Regions from separate parts of the Allobrachymonas denitrificans genome, predicted to be linked through region 1. Evidence: predicted binding sites of a transcription regulator. Region 1 holds the regulator's gene; the other holds the start of a gene.
What was found. Region 1 encodes LexA, which represses DNA repair genes until DNA is damaged. Its sites were predicted from a motif close to ACTGTATNNNNATACAGT; they were not measured.
Positions count from the first base shown of each region.

Region 2: the regulator LexA is predicted to act here: its motif matches at 4,572-4,589, upstream of recA (recombinase RecA).

Region 1 is NZ_CAJQUA010000001.1:136,140-143,345, forward strand. It holds gene KKQ75_RS00625 (UvrD-helicase domain-containing protein) at 1-1,608, shown strand, start outside; RNA gene ffs (signal recognition particle sRNA small type) at 1,715-1,811, opposite strand; gene KKQ75_RS00635 (D-2-hydroxyacid dehydrogenase family protein) at 1,921-2,937, opposite strand; gene KKQ75_RS00640 (hypothetical protein) at 3,101-3,517, opposite strand; gene lexA (transcriptional repressor LexA) at 3,656-4,306, opposite strand; gene KKQ75_RS00650 (asparaginase) at 4,426-5,487, shown strand; gene adk (adenylate kinase) at 5,556-6,212, opposite strand; gene KKQ75_RS00660 (malonyl-CoA decarboxylase) at 6,501-7,206, opposite strand, start outside.
Region 2 is NZ_CAJQUA010000001.1:2,444,170-2,451,375, forward strand. It holds gene KKQ75_RS11500 (mechanosensitive ion channel family protein) at 1-1,353, opposite strand, end outside; gene KKQ75_RS11505 (glutamate-5-semialdehyde dehydrogenase) at 1,518-2,780, shown strand; gene KKQ75_RS11510 (regulatory protein RecX) at 2,806-3,327, opposite strand; gene recA (recombinase RecA) at 3,429-4,484, opposite strand; gene KKQ75_RS11520 (MarR family winged helix-turn-helix transcriptional regulator) at 4,713-5,183, shown strand; gene KKQ75_RS11525 (transglutaminase-like domain-containing protein) at 5,287-6,126, opposite strand; gene KKQ75_RS11530 (LysR family transcriptional regulator) at 6,261-7,175, opposite strand.

The DNA of each region.
Region 1 (7,206 bases):
ATCGCCACGATGCAACGGGCGCTGGCCGAAGTCGGCCTGCCTGCGCACAAGGCGGACAAGATGAAGCTGGCCGAGGCGCCCGAGGTGCAGGATGTGGTGGCGCTGGTTGATGCGCTGATTTCGCCGCGCCACGATGTGTCGTTGGCGCGGGCGCTGAAATCGCCGATTTTCGGGCTGGACGATGCCGATCTGGTGGACATCGCGCTGGGCGTGCGAGCCCTGGCCAGCGGGGAGCTGGACGGCGATGCGCGGCGTGCGAGCTGGCTGGACTGGCTGTTTTTTCAGGAATCCGTGCCGGATTCGCGCTGGGCCGCGTTGGCGTGCACCCTGCGGCGCTGGCAGGATCTGCTGCAGCAGCGCCTTCCGCATGATGCGCTGGACGCCATCTATCGCGAAGGCGATCTGCTCGCGCGTTACCGCAATGGCACGCCGCCCAGCCAGCGCGCCAGCGTGATCGAACGGTTGCAGGCCTTGCCGGGCCATACGCTGGCGCTGGACGGAGGACGCTACGCCAATGCCTACCATTGGGTGCGGGCCCTGCGCGGCAGCGATCCGACGCCGGCGCCGCAGGCGGGCGCCAAGGGCATCCGCCTGCTGACCATCCATGGTGCCAAGGGCCTGGAGGCGGGCCTGGTGCTGCTGCTCGATACCGACGCGGCGAAAGGGCGCGCGCGCACCATGGACGTGCTGGTGCGCTGGCCGGGCGAGGCCGCGCATCCGGACAGCGTGGTGTTCATCGAGAAGTTCAGTGCGCCGCCGCCATCAGTGCGGCTGCTGCTGGCAGAAGACCAGCAGGCGGAAGAGCGCGAAGAGAGCAATGCGCTCTATGTGGCCATGACCCGGGCGGCGCAGGTGCTTGCATTCTCCAGTGCGCAGCCGCGCTCGGTGCAGGCGGCCAGCTGGTGGCAGCAGTGGACGGGAGAGGCAAAGCCGGAAATGCTGGAGGTGGATGCGCAGGGCATGGTGGCCTTGCCGGCGGCTGGCTGGCCGGAGATTGGCAGGAAGCCTGCTGCGGCCCCTGCGCACGCGTCCCGCACGCTACCGACGCCCGCTGCCGATAGTGGCCTGCTGGAGCTGTTGCCGCTGGCGGAGCACGCCAGCCGTGGCGATGCCACCACCCAGTTGCTGCAGCGCGATCCCGGGCTTGAACTGCAGGGCCGGCTGGGTGAGGCCATGCACAAGGCGCTGGAGTGGTACCGGCCGGACGCTGCAGCGGACGGGCTGGCGCGGCAACAGCAGGCGCTGCAGCAATTGTATGGTCTGGATCAGGCGCAGGGCGAAAGCGTGCTGCGCAGTGCACAGGCGATTGTGCACGGCGAGGGCGGCTGGGCCTGGGACTCGGCGCAGCTGGGCTGGGCTGCCAATGAAATCGACGTGGCCTGGAACGGCCAGGTGCTGCGGCTGGACCGCCTGGTGCAGCGGAAGGCACGCGGTGATCAGCCTGCCTGCTGGTGGGTGCTGGACTTCAAGTCATCACTGGCGCCGGAACGGCAGGAGACATTACGGAAACAGCTGGAAGAGTACCGCAAGGCGGTTGGCCAGTTGCATGCGGGCGAGCCGGTGCAGGCGGCATTTCTGACTGCGGAGGGGCGGCTGGTGGTGCTGTAGGGGCGAACTCCTGGATCGACGAGTGATACAGTCAAGTGATACAGGAGTGCTGGAGAGTCGTTGTTTTATTCCAAGTGCTTGTTCTGCAACGACTTTTCAAGAAGAAGGTGACGAGCCTTGACCCCGGCACTGGCTACACAGTTAGGGCTGCTTGGTTCCCCACCTGACCCGGTTGGCCGCTTCACCATGCGGGAAGGCCCGTCGCCCGCCATTGTAGCCGATGCCGGCACCTGTGTCCGTCAGCGTGTCATTTGCGGGCGGAACGAGCCTACGGCTGACGGTGCAGGACGTGAACCTGGCGCGATGAACGGTTCAGTGTGCGGCGCGACGGATCTTCAGGGCCTCGGGGTTGACCAGATTGACCGGATTGCCCTGGATGAATCCCAGCACGCTGTCGAAGGCCTGGCTGAAATACAGCTCGTAGCTTTCCTGCTCCACGTAGCCGATATGCGGCGTGCACAGGCAGTTTTCCAGGCGCAGCAAGGCCTGGCCCTGCATCACTGGCTCGTTGTCGAACACGTCGATGGCTGCCATGCCGGGGCGGCCGCGGTTCAGGGCCGTGATCAGGCTGTCGGGTTGCAGCAACTCGGCGCGTGCGGTATTGACCAGGGTGGCGGTCGGCTTCATGCGCAGCAAGTCTTCGAGCGTGACAACCCCGCGCGTTTCGGGGGCGAGGCGCAGGTGCAGGCTGACAAAATCGCTCTCGCTGAACAGCTGTTCCTTGCTGAGGGCGGGGGTGTAGCCTGCACTGGCGGCGGCATTGCGGGAGGCATCGCTGCCCCAGACCAGGACCTGCATGCCGAAGGCCTTGCCATAGCCGGCGACCAGCTGGCCGATTCTGCCGAAGCCCCAGAGGCCCAGCGTCTTGCCGCGCAGCACGGTGCCGATGCCGAAGTTGGGCGGCATGGAGGCCGCCTTCATGCCGGATTGCTGCCATACACCGTGACGCAGATTGGCCATGTACTGGGGAATACGGCGCGCGGCTGCCATCAACAGTGCCCAGGTGAGTTCGGCAGCGGCATAGGGGGAGCCGGTTCCGGCAGCTACCGCAATGCCCAAATCGGTACAGGCCTGCACATCGACATGGTCACCGAGCCGCCCGGTCTGCACCACCAGCTTGAGGCGGGGCAGCTTTTCCAGCAGTGCGCGCGACAGGCCGGTGCGCTCCCGGATCAGCACGATGATGTCGGCATCCTTCAGCCGTACGGACAACTGCCCGATGCCCTTGACCGTGTTGGTGTAGACCTTGGCATGCAGGGCATCAAGCTTGCTGGCGCAGGCAAGCTTGCGCACAGCGTCCTGATAGTCGTCCAGAATCACAATATTCATGCGCGCAATTGTGCACTGCCGCGCGGCGAAATTACAGCCCCATGCAGCATATTGCAAAGGGCAGCAACTGCTTACATCTGGATGCAAGGAGGATCGGCTGCTCGTGTGTCTACAACGTCGTCAGGGACGGGGAGGTGCGCTGTCCCCGTCCGGATGGCGGGGGTCAGCCCGCATGCAGGTAGCGTTCTTCCTGGGCGACCAGCCGTTCAAGTTCGCCACACACCTCGGAAAAAGTGCCGGAAAGCACCAGCCTGCCCGAGGGGCGGGAGCGGTTGGGCAGCCGCCGCGGAGCGGGCGTCAGGGCCGTTGCGGAAAATGCGCGAAAAAAAAGGAAATGCCCCGGTGCGGCCGCCGCCGGCAGGGCGGGCGGTGCGGAAGCGGCGGGTGCTGTGGCGGCATGCAGGATTGCAACTGGCCTGTCCGCAGCCTTTTCCGGTTTGAATGCCTGTTCCGCGTCGCACAGCACGGCCATCGGGCGAAAGCCGATGAGCTCGCCACGCGCACGGCCCGAGAGCGGGACAAGGACCGGACGGACGGGGCCAAGCAGATTGCGCAAAATGGGCAGGGAAGTGTGGCTCATGAAAGTCTCCTATGTACACAAGGTGTTGCACAGGCAGGATTCAGCAGGGACAGCACACCCCAGGGGTTGCCGCTGGACCAGCCAGTCCGGCAACGCCCGCCACCCTGTGGGGCTGTACGAAAAGGGAGAATGCGTGCGCTACATCAGCACGCTGTTGCGGATCAGGCCGACGGCCAGCCCCTCGATGGCGAAGGGCTCACCCGGCTGTACCACGATGGTGGGGTAGTCGGGGTTTTCGGGGTGCAGCTCGATATGGTTCGGCAGGCGCTGGTAGCGCTTGACGGTGACTTCATCGCCCACGCGTGCCACGACGATCTGGCCGTTGCGCACGTTCTGCGTGCTTTGCACGGCGAGCAGGTCGCCATCGAGAATGCCGACATCGCGCATGGACATGCCGCGCACCTTGAGCAGATAGTCTGGCTTGCTGGCGAACAGCGAGGGAGCGACGTGGTAGACCGTATCGACATGCTCTTCGGCCAGCACCGGCGAGCCGGCGGCCACGCGGCCGATGAGCGGCAGAGCGAGCTGGGCAAAGGCCTCGAGCGTGCTCTGGTGGGCAGGGTGCACCGGCTGGCGCAGGCGAATGCCGCGCGAGGTGCCACTGACAAGTTCGATCACGCCCTTGCGCGCCAGCGCCTGCAGGTGTTCTTCGGCAGCGTTGGCGGAGCGGAAGCCGAGCTCTGCGGCAATTTCGGCACGGGTAGGCGGAGCGCCCGTCTGGGCGATGGCCTGCTGGATCAGTTCCAGGATCTGTTGCTGGCGTGCGGTGAGTTTGACGGGTGGGTTCATGGTCTACACTGCCGAAATCGGGTTGGAAGAAGGCTGAATGTGCATCCATACTGTGTGCGCATCCAGTTACTGTATTTTTAACCAGTTTTTCCGGTTTTGCAAGCAAGGGCGCGGCAGGTATGAAAAAAATCGTGGTTTTGGCGACAGGGGGCACCATTGCCGGAGCATCGGCCAGTGCGGCGGATGGCGTTGCGTATCGGGCGGGCGAAGTGCCGGTTGGGGCACTGCTTGAACAGGTGCCGGGTTTGCAGCAACTGCTGGGTGACTGTGCGCTGGCCGCAGAGCAGGTGGCCCAGGTCAACAGCAAGGACATGGACTACGCGCTGTGGCAACGACTGGCCCTGCGCTGCACGCACTGGCTGGCGCAGGACGATGTGCAGGGACTGGTGATCACGCACGGCACCGATACGCTGGAAGAGACTGCCTGGTTCCTGCAGCGCATGCTGGATGTGGCCGCGTCGGCGGGGGTGTTGCGTGCGGAGCAGGCGCGCAAACCGGTGGTGCTGTCCAGCGCCATGCGCCCGTCCACGGCGCGCCTGTCGGATGGTCCGCAGAATCTGGCGGACGCGGTTTCGGTGTTGCTGGATTCGCGTGCCAGCGGCGTGCTTGCAGTGGCGGCCGGCCATGTGCATGCCGCGTGCGATGTGCACAAGGTGCAGCCCTATCGGGTGGATGCCTTTTCCAGCGGCGATGCCGGTGTGCTGGCGCATGTGGAAGAGGGCGCGGTGCGCTGGCTGCGTGATCCCGCGGCGCGCGTGGGTGAGGCCGATGATCTGGCAACCGCAGCGCCTGCGCAAGCCCTGTGGACTGCCGTGCAGGATGAGGAAACACAATGGCCGTGGGTGGAAATCCTCGTCAGCCATGCCGGCAACGACGGCCGCAGCCTGGGTGCCTGCCGGCAGGCCGGCGTTCAGGGCGTGGTGCTGGCGGGAAGCGGCAATGCCACGCTGCATGAGCAGGTGGAGCAGGCGGCTTGCGCACTGATGCAGCAGGGCGTTCCGGTGTGGCGCAGCAGCCGCTGTCTGGAAGGCCGTGCCGTACCTGGTGCCGAATCGCCGGTGCCGCTGGCGGTGTGCCGCGGGCAGGTGCTGCGTCCGGTGCAGGCGCGGACGGAAATGGTGCTGCAGTTGCTGGCCGGCGTGTTGCCCGCAGAGGCTGCCACAGCGAAAACCAGTGCCTGAAAACAGGCAGGGCGCCGCAAGGGCGCCCTGACCAACCATGCCCGCTGCAGAAGGCAGGCCTGCCGGAATCAGCTCTCCAGCGCCTTGAACGCGCGGTCGGTGATCTCGGTCACGTCGCCCATGCCGCTGATGGCGCGGTACTTGGGCGCGGCGGCTGCGTCTTCCTTGGCCCAGTTGCTGTAGTAGTCGACCAGCGGGCGGGTCTGCTGGCTGTAGACTTCCAGGCGCTTCTTGACGGTTTCTTCCTTGTCGTCGTCGCGCTGCACCAGCGGTTCGCCGGTCACGTCATCCTTGCCTTCTTCCTTGGGCGGGTTGAACTTGACGTGGTAGGTGCGGCCGGAAGCGGGGTGGCTGCGGCGGCCGCTCATGCGCTCGATGATGGCCTCGAAGGGCACGTCGATTTCCAGCACGTAGTCGAGGTTGACGCCGGCTTCCTTCATGGCTTCTGCCTGGGGAATGGTGCGCGGGAAACCGTCGAACAGGAAGCCGTTGGCACAGTCGGGCTGGGCAATGCGTTCCTTGACCAGGTTGATGATCAGGTCGTCGCTGACCAGGCCGCCTGCGTCCATGACCTTCTTGGCTTCGATGCCCAGCGGGGTGCCGGCCTTGACGGCGGCGCGCAGCATGTCGCCCGTGGAGATCTGGGGAATGCCGTACTTCTGGCAGATGAAGGTGGCCTGGGTGCCTTTGCCGGCGCCGGGTGCTCCAAGAAGAATCAGTTTCATGGTGGTCCTCGTTGATGTTGTATCGTCCGGCAGGCGTTGTCTCGCGATCTGGCTCGGGGCCAGGCATGCCGGGATTCTGGGCCCGCTGCGCAGTCACCAGCGATGGGACTTTGTTAACGGGCAACCTGGAAAGAATAACACGGCTTACCCTCGCTTACCTGACGCGGTGCTTGCGTTGGACCTACAGGGTTTTTACCGATGTTGTGCTGCAAAAAGATGCAAACAGGACGTGATGGATGCAGATCACCGCAGTTCGGGTGGCCGTGGCGGCCGAACTGCCAGGGTGGGTCAGCCGAACTGCCTGAGCTTGCTCACCTCGCGCGACATGGCGACCTTGCCGGCCGCCAGCATGGCGCGGTGCCGGTCCAGCTTGTCCAGGTCGTACAAGTAGTTCACCATCAGCCCGTAAGACTGGCGCACGCCCTTGGCAGAGGGGTCGGCGCCCCAGTGGATGTGTTCGAGCCGCGCACCGTTGCCCAGATGGAAGCGCGCCACGGCGTCGAGCGGGCGGCCGCTGTCGTCCAGACTGCCCAGGTACATGGCGGCGGCGCCGCGCAGCATCTGCTGCGGGAGCGCATCGTTGTCGCGCGGCTGGGCCGGATCCAGCGTGTCGGGCCAGCCGGTGTTCCAGGCATCGTCGTCCAGGTTGTCATCCACACGGTATTGTTCACGCGTCTTGGCCGGAAGCGCGGCGGCAACGTCTGCCGCGTGTTTGGCCAGCCATTTGCGAAAGCCGGGAATCGGTGACAGGGTGGCGAAATTCCTGATCTGCGGCAGTTCCTGCTGCAGGGCCTCGACCACGCGCTTGATCAGCGAGTCGCCAAAGCCGACGCCGCGCAGGCCGGTCTGGGTGTTGCTGATGGAGTAGAAGATGGCCGTGTTGGCTTTCTTCACATCGGCGTCGCTGGCCGTGATGTCGAGCAGCGGTACCATGCTGTCGGCAAGGGCGCGCGTGAGGGCCACCTCGACGAAGATCAGCGGCTCGTTCGGCAGA
Region 2 (7,206 bases), 2.3 Mb from region 1:
CGACCCTGGATCGGGTATCGGGCGGGCGCTTGAGGCCGGTGCGGCCGGAATGCCGGCACCTTGCATCATCGTCCGGAAATCATGCCCCGACGGCTGCTGGAACACGCGCAGCCCGAACTCCGGCAGCACCGACAGCAGATGATCGAACAGGTCGCCCTGGATGGTTTCGTATTCCTGCCAGTTGGTGGTGGCGCTGAAGCAGTAGATCTGCACCTGCACGCCCTCCGGGCTGGTGCCGGCGGTGTTGACGATCTGTGTCATGTCCTGCCGGATATCGGGGTGCTGCTCCAGATAGGCCGAGACATAGGCGCGGAAGCAGCCCAGATTGGTGAGCTGGCGGAGGTTGAGCGGCAGTGCCGCCGCTTCGGGGGAAAGCTTCTGCAGGCGTGCGGCATTGGTATCGGCCAGGGCCTGGCGCTTTTTCTGCAGATAGGGCTGCAGCAGCGCGATCCGCTCCAGCCGCGTGATCTCCTCGGGGTGGAGGAAGTGCACCGAGGTGGCATCGAGCGACAGCGTGCGCTTGATGCGGCGCGCGCCGGCCTCGCTCATGCCGCGCCAGTTGCGGTAGCTTTCGCTCATCAGGCGCCAGGTGGGGATGGTGGTGATGGTCTTGTCCCAGTTCTGCACCTTGACGGCGTGCAGCGCCATGTCCACCACCTGGCCGTCGGCGCCCACCTGCGGCATCTCGATCCAATCGCCCGCGCGCAGCATGTCGTTGCTGGAGAGCTGCACGCCGGCGGTGAACGAGAGGATGGTGTCCTTGAAGACGAGCATCAGCACCGCCGACAGCGCGCCGAGACCGGACAGCAGCAGCAGCGGCGAGCGGTTGGTGAGCTCGGCGGCCATGATGATCAGGCCGCCCAGGATCACCATCAACTTGGCCAGCTGGATGTAGCTCTTGATCGAGAGCTGCTGGCGCGGCGAGTGGCGCAGGAACACGGTCTGGTGCTTGAGCGTGGCGTCCAGGTAGGCCAGGATCACGCGCACCACGCAGAAGACCGCGTAGGCCGACAGCAGGTTGTAGAGGACGATGGTGGCGAGGCCATGCGGCTTGGGCAGGCTGAGCAGGCCAAGCTGGATCAGCAGCGGCGAAACCACGCGGGCCGAGCGGCGCAGCACGGCGCTGTCGAACAGGATGTCGAGCCAGGCCGGGCTGCCGGTGCGCAGCATGTGCTTGCGGACCTGCATCAGGCCGAATTCGAGGGCGGTGCGCACCAGCCCGGCCAGCACGAACAGGGCGGCAATGATGCCGGCCACGCGCGCCCAGGCGGGCCAGTCGGGCGGCAGCCAGCCGAGGGCTTCGAGCATGGCGCCCCGCAAGGGGTCCCTGACTTGTTCCGGGAGGTTGGGCATCAGTTTGTTGGAATAGGGGTCGGATCCGGGCCAGTTGCCGGATGCCCGCAATGGCGCAAACATGCGGGGGAGCTTATCATGGAGGTTTGCACGGCGCATGACCTTGCCCGGCCGGATGTTATTCGAACTGTAAATCCATGAGCACCCAAGACGTGAACGAACTGATGCAGCAGATGGGCGAACGTGCCCGCGCGGCTGCTACGGCCATGGCGCGCGCCAGCGCGGCCAGCAAGAACCAGGCGCTGCGCGAACTGGCGCGCCTGCTGGGCGAAGCCGGCCCGGCGCTGGATGCCGCCAATGCGCAGGACATCGCCCGCGCCGAAGCCGCCGGCCTGAGCGCACCGATGGTGGACCGCCTGCGCCTGGGCGCCAAGGTGGTGGCCACGCTGCAGGAAGGCTGCCTGCAGCTGGCGGCCATGCCGGACGTGATCGGCACCATTCAGGGCCTGCAGGAGCAGCCCAGCGGCATCCGCGTGGGGCAGATGCGCGTGCCGATTGGCGTGTTCGGCATGATCTTCGAGAGCCGCCCGAACGTGACCATCGAGGCCGCCAGCCTGAGCATCAAGAGCGGCAACGCCTGCATCCTGCGCGGCGGCAGCGAGGCGATCGAATCGAACAAGGCACTGGCGGCCATCGTGCAGCAGGCGCTGGCATCGGCCGGCCTGCCCGGGGATGCGGTGCAGCTGGTGCCCACCACCGACCGTGCCGCCGTCGGCCGCCTGATCGCCATGCCCGAGTATGTGGACGTGATCATCCCGCGTGGCGGCAAGGGTCTGATCGAGCGCATCAGCGCCGAGGCCAAGGTGCCGGTGATCAAGCACCTGGACGGCAACTGCCATACCTATGTGGACGATCCCTGCGATCTGGACATGGCGGTGAAGCTGGCCGACAACGCCAAGACGCAGAAGTACAGCCCCTGCAACGCGACCGAGAGCCTGCTGGTGGCGCAGGGCGTGGCCGAGGCCTTCCTGCCGCGCATCGGCAAAATCTACCGGGACAAGGGCGTGGAAATGCGCTGTGATGCGGCTTCGCGCGCGATTCTGGCGGGCCATGCGGATACCCGCGATGCGCAACTGGTGGAGGCGACCGAGGAAGACTGGTCCACCGAATACCTGGCGCCCATCATCAGCATCCGGGTGGTGGCCGGGCTGGACGAGGCGATTGCGCACATCAACCGTTATTCCTCGCAGCACACCGAAGCCATTGTCACGACCGACCACATCCATGCCCAGCGCTTTTTGCGCGAGGTGGACAGTAGCAGCGTGATGGTGAACGCCAGCACGCGCTTTGCCGATGGCTTTGAGTATGGTCTGGGTGCCGAGATCGGCATCAGCACCGACAAATTCCATGCGCGTGGCCCGGTGGGCATCGAGGGGCTGACCTCGCTCAAATATGTGGTGCTGGGGCAGGGTGAGGTGCGGAGCTGACCGCGAGGCGTTTGCGCGGGCCGGGTTATTCGTCCGGATTGCCGCGTACCACCTGATGCACGACTGCTGAGCTGAAGCCCCGGCTGGCAAGGAAGCGCATCTGTTTGAGCCGCTCCTGCTGGGAAGCGGCCACGGAGCCGAACTTGCGCTGCCAGATTTCGCGGGCGCGTTCCAGCTCGCTGCCGGGCACGGCTTCCATGGCCTGCTCGATGGCGCTGGCGTCCAGGCCTTTTTGCCGCAGTTCCTGCTGGATACGGCTGTTGCCCAGCTTGCCGGCACGGCGATGGATCAGCGCTTCTGCCGCACGCTGGTCGTCGAGAAAGCCCTTGGCTTCCATGGCGTCGAGGGCTTCGGCGATGGCGCTGGCCTGATCGACCTGCTGCATTTCGGCGTCAAGCGGCGCCGCCTCTGCTTCCTCCTCCCTCGCGGAGCGCTCCCGCAGCCATTGGGCCAGCTTGCGCTCCATTTCCGCACGCGTGTAGTCGCGTGCGGCGAGCAGCTGCAGGGCCTTGCCCTTGAGTGTGATCGGAGCGGGAATGCGGGACATGGCAGGGAGAGAGTCAAGCAATAGCGAGGCCAGTGCCGGTGAGACGCCGGAAGGGGCAAGCCCCTCCGGCATCGTGCCTATCGTGCCTAGCGTCAATCCGCTCAGGCCGCGCTGCCGGCTTCTTCCGCCACGGGGGCGCCCTTGGCCGGCATGGTGGCAATGCCCAGCTGGGTGCGCACCTTGTTCTCGATCTCGCGCGCCAGATCGGGGTTTTCCTTCAGGAATTCGCGTGTGTTGTCGCGGCCCTGGCCGATCTTCTCGCCGTTGTAGGAGTACCAGGCGCCGGCCTTGTCGACGATCTTGGCGTTGACGCCCATGTCGATGATTTCGCCTTCGCGCGAGATGCCGGTGCCGTACAGGATGTCGAAGTAGGCTTCCTTGAACGGGGGCGCCACCTTGTTCTTGACGACCTTGACCTTGGTTTCGCTGCCCACCACTTCGTCGCCCTTCTTGATGGTGCCGACACGGCGGATGTCCAGGCGCACGGAGGAATAGAACTTGAGCGCGTTGCCACCGGTGGTGGTTTCGGGCGAGCCGAACATCACGCCAATCTTCATGCGGATCTGGTTGATGAAGATGACGGTGCAGTTGGTTTTCTTGATGGTGGCGGTGAGCTTGCGCAGGGCCTGGCTCATCAGGCGGGCCTGCAGGCCGGGCAGCTGGTCGCCCATGTCGCCTTCGATTTCGGCCTTGGGCGTGAGTGCTGCCACGGAGTCGACCACGATCAGGTCGACCGCGCCGCTGCGCACCAGACTGTCGACGATCTCGAGCGCCTGTTCGCCGGTGTCGGGCTGGCTGATCAGCAGGTCGGGAAGGTTGATGCCCAGCTTTTGCGCGTACTGCACGTCGAGTGCGTGCTCGGCATCGACAAAGGCGCAGGTGCCGCCGGTTTTCTGCATTTCGGCGATGACCTGCAGCGTGAGCGTGGTCTTGCCGGAGGATTCCGGACCGTAGATCTCGATCACGCGGCCGCGCGGAAGACCGCCGACGCCAAGCGCAACGTCCAGGCCGAGCGAGCCGGTGCTGACGGTCTGGATGTCTTCGATCGCCTCGCCTTCGCCCAGGCGCATGATGGTGCCCTTGCCGAACTGCTTTTCGATCTGGGCCAGGGCCGCTTGCAGGGCCTTGGCTTTTTCTGCTTGATCAATCGTGCTCATGCGTTTCTCCTAGAACTTGTGATTTAATGGTTGTGCATACAGCCTGTATGCTTGAGCAGGAGTATAGGGCAGAGTAAATTGAAACTCACAGGATATTTGGTCAGTCTGCATGACTAAAATTGGAAGGGTGCCGACTGCCGTGTTCTGACGGTGCCCGCCCAGCCGGTCGCTGCACACGCAGCGAAGGGCGCACAGACGGATCGGCCGGCACAATCACGAGGAGCAACGATGGCAACAGCACGGGACGACTGGCGCGGCGCGCATCTGGGGCGGCTGCTGGGAGAGGCGATGCGCCGCTTCGACGAGCGCGTGCTGGAACTGATGGCACATGATCCGGAAGTGCCGCTTGCGCTGTCCAATCTGGCGGCGCGCCAGCAGGTGAGTGCTGCGCACATCCACATCACGCGCCATCTGGCGCTGCAGGGCAGCCGCCTGACCGAACTGGCCGAAGCGGCCGGCATGCGCAAGCAGGCGATGGCGGCGCTGGTGGACCAGTGCGAGGCGTGGGGCATCGTGCGGCGCGAGGCCGACCCCTTGGACGGGCGGGCACGGCGCATCCTGTTCACGGAGGCGGGACTGGGCTGGCTGCACGGTTTCGAGCGGGCGGTGGCGCGTGCCGAAAGCGAGTTTGACGAGTCGGTCGGCGAGCAGGTGGCTGCGGTGGTACGGTTGGGGCTGGAGGTATATGCCATGCCCTGATGCCGTTTTGCAGGGTTCCGGAACTTTCGAGCGCAGTTGCCAGCCAGCGCGGCCAAATTGCGGTCGGCTGGCGTTGGCGAGTGCTTGTTTGCAGAAAGGGGATTCAGCTAATCGTCGTGGCGTTCTCTCGCACTTCCTCGGTTACCACCTCAAAGCGCTTCAGTTCACTTGGCCCGAAGCCCATGGTGATCGGCACGTCTGCCGCATCGCGGCCATAGCCGAGCACGATGCGCCCGATGCGGGGCGTGTTGTGGCGGGCATCGAAGGTATGCCAGCCGCCTTCCAGATACACCTCGAACCAGGCGCTGAAGTCCATCGGATAGGGTGCAGCGGGCACGCCGATATCGCCCAGATAGCCCGTCGCATAGCGTGCCGGGATGTTCATGCAGCGGCACAGCGCCACGGCCATGTGCGCAAAGTCGCGACAGACGCCCGTGCCTTCCTGCCAGCCCTGCGATGCGGTGCGCGTGGCACAGGCTGCCTGGTAGTTGAACGTCAGGTGATGGTGCACGTAATCGCAAATGGCCTGCACGCGCGCCCAGCCGCTGGGCGCTGCGCCGAACTGGTCCCAGGCGAACTGCATCAGGCTGCCCTCGAAATCGCAATAGCGGCTGGGCAAGAGGAACTGCAGGACCTCATGCGGCAATTCTTGCAGCTCCAGCTGGCGGGCCTGCGGGTGCTGTGGATCGGGCTGGCCGCTGTCGTGCACCAGCGCCGCGCCGTGCAGGCGGATTTCTTCAAGGCCGGCTGGAACGGTGATGCGGCTGCAGCGGTTGCCGAAGCAGTCCAGGTAATGCGACACGTCAAGAGCGGGTTCGACCGAAAAATGTTCGGTGCGGGACTGGATGTCGTGGGCGCGGGAGGGGTGGATTTGCAGCAGCGAGAGGACCTGGGTGGGCGCGGCTACGGTCAGGATGATGTCGAATCCGGTCTGAATCAGCATGTTGATGGAGCAGTGGTAAGGGGCGCCGCCGAAACGGGGCGCAATGCATTCACTGTAGGCGGCTGACGGGCGCGGACCGGCCGGTGCAGGGCGTCGCGGCGTGTAGGACTGGGGCCAAACCTCTCGCGCAGCGCTCAGCCTGCACCATCCACATGGTGCCACCACTGCGCCAGCACCAGTTCGCGCAGCCAGCGATTGGCTGGATCCTCATCCAGATGCCGGTGCCAGTACAGATACAGCGCCAGCGGTGGCAGGTCCAGCGGCAGCGGCTGGATGTCGAGCGCCAGCGTGCGCGCCACCACCTGTGCGTAGCTGTGCGGCATGGTCAGCCACAGCGTGCCTGCCGCCACCACTTCGCAGGCGGCAAAGTAGTGCTGGCAGCGCAGCGCAATCGGGCGCTGCAGATTGCGGCGATGCAGCGCCATGTCTTCCACCGTGGGCCCGCTCTGGCGCGAGGAAACTGCCACATGCTGCGCCTGCAGGTATTGCTGCAGCGCGGGCGCTGTGTGCAGCCGGCCCCGAGCCGCCACCACCACCAGGGTATCCTCGCCCACGCGCTGGCGCAGGATGCCGTCCGGCAGGGGCAGATCCACGTCCAGCGCCAGATCGATGCGTCCGGCGGCCAGCTCCGCTGCAAGCTCCTGCCGTGCCGGAGCCACCACCTGCAGGCTGACCTGCGGCGCCAGTGTGGCAAGCTGCTGCATCAGCCCCGGCAGCACGGTCGATTCCAGCACGGAACGCAAGGCCAGCCGGAAGCTGCGCTCGGCGCTGGCCGGCTCGAACTGGCTGCCTTGCTGCAGCCCCTGTTCCAGCAGGTGCAGCGCCTGCTGTACCGGCCCGATCAGGCTGCGTGCCAAGGGCGTGGGCACCATGGTGTGCCCCTGGCGCACGAACAGCGCATCCCCCAGCCGCTCGCGCAGCCGGCCCAGCGCGTGGCTGAGCGCGGGTTGCGACAGATGCAGGCGCCGGGCGGCGCGGGTGAGGTTGCCTTCGCTGTAGATGGTGCGAAACACCAGAAACAGGTTGAGGTCGAGGCGATCAAGATGCATGGTATGAATAGTTTGCCATCAAAACAATGCA